Regions from separate parts of the Synechococcus sp. NOUM97013 genome, predicted to be linked through region 2. Evidence: predicted binding sites of a transcription regulator. Region 2 holds the regulator's gene; the other holds the start of a gene.
The links. Region 2 encodes HrcA, which represses chaperone genes, less so after heat shock. Its sites were predicted from a motif close to TTAGCACTCNNNNNNNNNGAGTGCTAA; they were not measured.

Region 1 (3,415 bases), 280 kb from region 2:
CCACGATGTTGGCACCGATCAACTCTTCGCCGCTGAGGTTGGCAGATGCCCACTCTTCCAGGGCGGGCGCCAGGTGAGCCAGGGTGGTGCCACCGCCAGGGACGATGCCTTCTTCAACAGCCGCCTTGGTGGCGTTGATGGCGTCCTCGAGGCGAAGCTTTTTGTCCTTCATCTCGGTTTCGGTGGCCGCACCCACCTTCACCACAGCCACGCCACCGGCCAATTTGGCCAGACGCTCCTGCAGCTTCTCCTTGTCGTAGGTGGACTCGGTCTCGTCCATCTGCTTGCGGATCTGCTCACAGCGCGCTTTCACAGCCACATCATTGCCTTCGGCAACGATGGTGGTGGTGTCCTTGTTGATCGTGATGCGACGGGCCGTGCCCAGCATCTCGATCTTGGCGTTCTCCAGCTTCAGACCGGCGTCTTCAGTGATCAGCTGACCATTGGTCAGAACGGCCATGTCTTCCAGCATCGCCTTGCGACGGTCGCCGAAACCGGGGGCTTTCACGGCCGCCACGTTCAGCACGCCACGCAGACGGTTGACCACGAGGGTCGCCAGGGCTTCCTTCTCGATGTCTTCAGCAATGATCAGGAGCGGCTTGCCGGTGCGGGCGATCTGCTCGAGCACCGGGACCAGATCCTGCACTAGTCCAATTTTCTTGTCGGTGAGGAGGATGTAGGGCTCGTCAAGGACGGCTTCCATCCGCTCGGTGTCGGTGGCGAAGTAAGGGGAGATGTAGCCCTTGTCAAAGCGCATGCCTTCGGTGACCTCCAGTTCGGTGGTCATCGACTTGCCCTCTTCCAGGGAAATCACTCCTTCCTTACCGACCTTGTCCATGGCGTCGGCGATCATCCGACCCACTTCCTCGTCATTGCCAGCAGAAATGGTGCCCACCTGAGCGATGGCATTGCTGTCAGCAATCGGCTTGGCGTTTTCCTTGATTTTTTCGACCAGGAACTCGGAAGCCTTATCAATGCCTTTCTTCAGGGTGATGGCATTGGCACCGGCAGCGACATTGCGCAGACCGGCTTTGACCATGGCATGGGCCAGAACAGTGGCGGTAGTGGTGCCATCGCCTGCGGCGTCATTGGTCTTGGAAGCGGCCTGACGGATCAGGGCAACACCAGTGTTCTCGATGTGATCTTCGAGTTCGATCTCCTTGGCGATGGTGACGCCATCGTTGATGATCTGAGGAGCACCGAACTTCTTCTCCAGCACCACGTTGCGACCCTTAGGGCCGAGCGTCACGGCGACGGACTCAGCCAGGATGTCGATGCCTTTCTCGAGCGCGCGACGGGCGTTCTCGTTGTAAATGATGCGCTTAGCCATGGGAGGCAGGAAATCAGTGAAATGGGAACAACAAACAACTGCCCTTCAAGGAACGGGCAGACGCAAATCGATCAGTTGACGACGGCGAGGATGTCCTTCTCGGACAGCAGCACGTATTCATCGCTGCCGAGCTTGATGTCGGTGCCGGCGTACTTGCTGTAGAGGACCTTGTCGCCCACGCCCACCTCTGGAGCCTGACGGGATCCGTCGTCGTTGGGCTTGCCGGGTCCGACCTGAACCACCTCACCCACCTGGGGCTTTTCTTTGGCGGTGTCAGGAAGAAGGATGCCGCCGGCGGTCTTCTCTTCGGATTCAGAGATCTTGACGAACACGCGATCGCCGAGGGGCTTAACGGTGGAGACGCTGAGGGAAACAGCAGCCATGGGTTCTTGCAGGAGCAGGGACAGGGCGCGTTGGCGCCGGTTCGACTCGAGCTGGCACTCAAGGTCGACGACTGCCAACCTATGTCCGGGCTTCGCCTTCCGACCATGCGCCAGGCGTGCGGGTGACCGAACCCCCCGAGATCAACCGTGGCGGTGGTATCGTTGCGCCGCTCAGGAAGGGAAAGCTTTACCCGCCTCCCTCTCACATCTCCTTACTTATGGCCGCTGCTGCTCCTGCTTCCGCCGGTACCAAGGGCGTTGTTCGCCAAGTGATTGGCCCGGTGTTGGACGTGGAATTCCCCGCCGGCAAGCTGCCCAAAATTCTCAATGCCCTTCGGATCGAAGGCAAGAACCCCGCAGGCCAGGACGTGGCTCTGACTGCCGAGGTGCAGCAGCTGCTGGGCGATCACCGGGTTCGCGCCGTGGCCATGAGTGGCACGGATGGACTGGTCCGAGGCATGGAAGCCGTCGACACTGGTGCTGCCATCTCCGTTCCCGTGGGTGAAGCCACCCTCGGACGCATCTTCAATGTGCTGGGTGAGCCTGTTGACGAGCAGGGTCCCGTCACCACCAAAGAAACTGCCCCGATCCACCGCGAGGCTCCCAAGCTCACCGAGCTCGAAACCAAGCCCAAGGTGTTCGAAACCGGGATCAAGGTGATTGACCTTCTGGCTCCCTATCGACAGGGCGGCAAGGTCGGCCTGTTCGGTGGTGCCGGTGTGGGCAAGACCGTTCTGATTCAGGAGCTGATCAACAACATCGCCAAAGAGCACGGCGGAGTGTCCGTCTTCGGCGGTGTGGGTGAGCGCACCCGTGAGGGCAATGACCTCTACGAGGAATTCAAGGAGTCCGGAGTGATCAACTCCGAGGACCTCTCCAAGTCGAAGGTGGCTCTCTGCTACGGCCAGATGAACGAGCCTCCCGGCGCCCGCATGCGCGTGGGTCTCTCCGCTCTGACCATGGCCGAGCACTTCCGTGACGTAAACAAACAGGACGTGCTGCTGTTCGTCGACAACATCTTCCGCTTCGTCCAGGCCGGCTCCGAAGTGTCTGCACTGCTGGGCCGCATGCCCTCCGCTGTGGGCTACCAGCCCACCCTGGGCACCGACGTGGGCGCGCTCCAAGAGCGTGTTGCCTCAACCGTGGAAGGTTCAATTACCTCGATCCAGGCCGTCTACGTTCCGGCTGACGACCTCACCGACCCGGCACCTGCCACCACCTTTGCTCACCTTGACGCCACCACGGTGCTGAACCGTGCCCTGGCCTCCAAGGGCATCTACCCCGCTGTGGATCCCCTGGATTCCACCAGCACCATGCTTCAGCCCGCTGTCGTCGGGGACGAGCACTACCGCACCGCCCGTGCCGTGCAGTCCACCCTGCAGCGTTACAAGGAGCTTCAGGACATCATCGCCATCCTGGGTCTCGACGAACTTTCCGAAGATGACCGTCAGACCGTGGACCGCGCTCGCAAGATCGAGAAATTCCTGTCCCAGCCCTTCTTCGTGGCTGAGATCTTCACCGGCATGCCTGGCAAGTACGTGAAGCTGGAAGAAACCATCAGCGGTTTCAACCAGATCCTTGCTGGTGAGCTCGACCACCTACCCGAGCAGGCCTTCTACCTCGTGGGCAACATCGAGGAAGTCAAGGCCAAGGCCGCCAAGATCGCTGAAGAAGCCAAGTGATCATCTGGGGAGCATGAAGT
Region 2 (3,415 bases):
TCGGCCGCTTTGGTGGGCAGTACGTGCCCGAAACCCTGATGCCAGCGCTTGCCGAGCTGGAGGTGGCCGCGGCAGAGGCCTGGAAGGATCCGGCCTTCACCACCGAATTGAACCGGCTGCTCAAGACCTACGTGGGTCGCGCTACCCCGCTTTATGAAGCGGAGCGTTTGACCGCCCACTACCGCCGAGCCGATGGTGGCCCACGCATCTGGTTGAAGCGTGAAGACCTGAATCACACCGGCGCGCACAAGATCAACAACGCCTTGGGGCAGGCATTGCTGGCGCTGCGGATGGGCAAGAAGCGGATCATCGCCGAAACCGGCGCTGGCCAGCATGGCGTGGCTACTGCCACGGTCTGCGCCCGTTTCGGGCTTGAGTGCGTCGTCTACATGGGTGCTGAAGACATGCGCCGTCAGGCGCTGAACGTGTTCCGCATGCGTCTTCTCGGTGCCACGGTCCAGCCGGTGACGGCAGGGACCGCAACGTTGAAGGACGCCACCAGCGAGGCCATCCGAGACTGGGTCACCAATGTGGAAACCACCCACTACATCCTGGGTTCTGTGGCTGGGCCACACCCTTATCCAATGTTGGTGCGCGATTTCCATGCCGTGATCGGCGAAGAGACCCGGGCGCAATGCCGTGAGGCGTTCGGACGGCTCCCGGACGTGCTGATGGCCTGTGTGGGTGGTGGTTCCAATGCCATGGGCCTGTTCCACCCATTTGTGGAATGCCGTGATGTGCGCCTGATCGGCGTTGAAGCCGCTGGAGATGGCGTGGCCACAGGGCGTCATGCCGCCACCATGACCGAAGGCCGCGTCGGCGTTCTTCACGGTGCCATGAGCCTGCTGCTTCAGGATGAGGACGGGCAGGTTCAGGAAGCCCATTCGATCAGTGCCGGATTGGACTACCCCGGTGTCGGTCCCGAGCACAGCTACCTGCGTGAGATCGGCCGTGCTGAATATGGCGCTGTCACTGACACGCAAGCCTTGGAGGCCCTGCAGCTGGTCAGTCGGTTGGAGGGAATCATTCCAGCCTTGGAAACCGCCCACGCCTTTGCCTGGCTGGAAACCCTCTGTCCCACCCTGGCCGATGGCACGGAACTGGTGATCAATTGCTCCGGACGCGGCGACAAGGATGTCAATGCCGTTGCGGAGCGTTTGGGAGACGCTCTCTGACCGGTGGAGAGATGGACTCGATCACGCAGTCCAGAACCACTGGCTCGCCGTGATCATTTGAATCCTCGGCTGTTGCTCTCTACCCCATCAGCTCAGCAGATGGTTGAGGGTCCTTGCGACACACGTCACGGCTGCACGAGCTGTGGCATAGGCCATGCGCATCGGCCCGATTAGGGCAACTTGGCCGGTGCTTCCATCTCCGCTTCTGTAACTCGCTTGCACCACTGAGCAGTGCTGCAAGGCTGTTTGAGGGTGCTCTCCTCCAATCCAGACACGGCCGCCAAAGCCCTGTCTGCTGGGAGCGAAAGCCGCCGGGTTGCTGTCCATCAATTCCAGCAGTGGTCTGACCCGATCGCTGTCACTGAATTCCGGTTCAGCCACCAGACGCGACACGCCGTGCACTAGGGCCCTTTGGTCACCGGGGCCGCGCAGGGGATCCCGGCTCTGCAGCGCATCGTGGAGGGCCTGGCCGCAGGATTGCAGCTGCTGAGGCAGGCAGTTCCAGTCAAGCTGGCCACTGCCCTTCAGTTGGTCGTCAGTCCATCGCTCTAGGGCCTTCACCTGATGGGCACTGCCGTGGGGTAGGCGCAGATTGAGGTGATGGGCCTGACTGGAGTCCGCCACCACCATCACCAGCAGGCGGTCTTCGCTGGGCACCAGACGGATGGCACGCAGCTGGCTTTGGGAGCGTTGCGGTGGCGTGATCAGGCTCATGAGGCCTGTGAAGTCGCTGAGGCGCTTGGCCAGTTGCAGCAGCAGATCGTCGAGGGCAGCCCAACGCAGGCTGAGCTGTGTGAGCTCACGCTCGAGGTGCTGGGCTCCGGCACCCGGCTCCGGCAACAGGCAGTCGACGTAGTGCCGATAACCCTGGGGACTGGGAACCCGTCCTGCTGAGGTGTGGGGCTGGGTGAGTAGGCCCCGTTGTTCCAGGGCGCCCATGGCGGAGCGCACGGTGGCCGAACTGGCTTTGATGCCGAAGCGCTGTACCAAAGTGCGACTCCCCACCGGTTCGATGGTGTCGACGTAGTGGTGCACCGTGGCCTGCAGAACCTCCTGTTGACGTCGGGGCAGCAGCTCCACAGCAGTCACCTGATTGGCAGCGATCGTAAGGAGAATTCCCTGTTCGGGATTCCTCTCGTCATGAAGATGTGGTCTTCAAAACCTTCGCACGGGCCTCAATACCGGGGAACGGACGGATCGACCGTCACGCTCCAGGCATCAATCCCGCCCTCCAGATTCCAGACCTCCCTTGAAGGTTGCTGCTGAAGCAGCCAGCAGCCGAAATTCCAGCTGCGCACTCCTGCGTGACAAATCACCACCACGGGGCCATCTCCTGAAAGCGTCTTGTTGATGCTGCCCATCCAGTCCTCCGCTTGGCTGAGGGGTAGGTGCTCCACGGTGTGGGGGAACGGCGCGATCGTCAGTTCCTGGTCTTCGCGCACGTCGACCAGCGTGAGGTCAGGGCTGTTGGTCAGCCAGGCCTTCAATTCAGTCGCTTTCAGGGGCTTGGGGGTTTGTCCGTTCATGGATTCAGTTTGGCGTTGGACTGGCGATCCCCCGCGGATGGATGAAGATGAACCCAACCGCATCACCGTCCGTTCATGAAGGGACGTTCGTTCCTGCTGGCCCTGGCCGCTACGGCGATGGTGCTGCTCACCCTTGCGCTGGGGGTGTGGTCGGCCATGGCGCGTCAAAGTCCGCTTCGCATCGTCGACCAACCCCTCGCGTTGCCGCGGGCCGCACGCTTCATGCCACGGGATGCTGCGCTGACGCTCCACTGGCTTGTGGATCCACGGCAGGTTCCGGCTTATGCCCAGGCCGTCGCGCCGGTGCGTCAGCGCCGTTTGGTCAATGAGAGCACCCGCCAGCTGCGCGATGGAGCGTTTGCTCTGGCGGGGCTTGACTTCAGCAGTGAACTGGCGGGCTGGATTGGTCCTGAGGTCAGCTTGGCGGTGCTCCAGGCACCCTCCTCTCAGGTCGGTGCTCCACCCTCCGACAGTTGGGTGCTGGCGCTGTCGAGCCGTGATGAAGACGGGGCCAAGCGTTTTCTTCAGCGCTTTTGGCAAACCCGGAGCCTTGCAGGGACCGATCTGCAGATTTCCCGTTACCGCGGCATGGGCCTGATCAGTGGTCGTGGTGCCCTGCTCGGCCGAGATCCGCAGCCGATCGCCACGGCGTTGATTGACGACGATCTGTTGTTGTTGGCGTCTGGACGCGGTGCGCTTGAACAGGCGCTGGAT

Region 1: a site for HrcA is predicted at 1,765-1,791, ahead of groES (co-chaperone GroES). Genes of this name have one in related genera too.

What each region holds. Positions count from the first base shown of each region.
Region 1 covers NZ_CP047941.1:1,947,383-1,950,797, forward strand. The annotation lists gene groL (chaperonin GroEL) at 1-1,330, opposite strand, end outside; gene groES (co-chaperone GroES) at 1,402-1,713, opposite strand; gene atpD (F0F1 ATP synthase subunit beta) at 1,932-3,395, shown strand.
Region 2 covers NZ_CP047941.1:2,232,127-2,235,541, reverse strand. The annotation lists gene trpB (tryptophan synthase subunit beta) at 1-1,175, shown strand, start outside; gene hrcA (heat-inducible transcriptional repressor HrcA) at 1,263-2,255, opposite strand; gene SynNOUM97013_RS12165 (rhodanese-like domain-containing protein) at 2,351-2,701, opposite strand; gene SynNOUM97013_RS12160 (DUF3352 domain-containing protein) at 2,777-3,415, shown strand, end outside.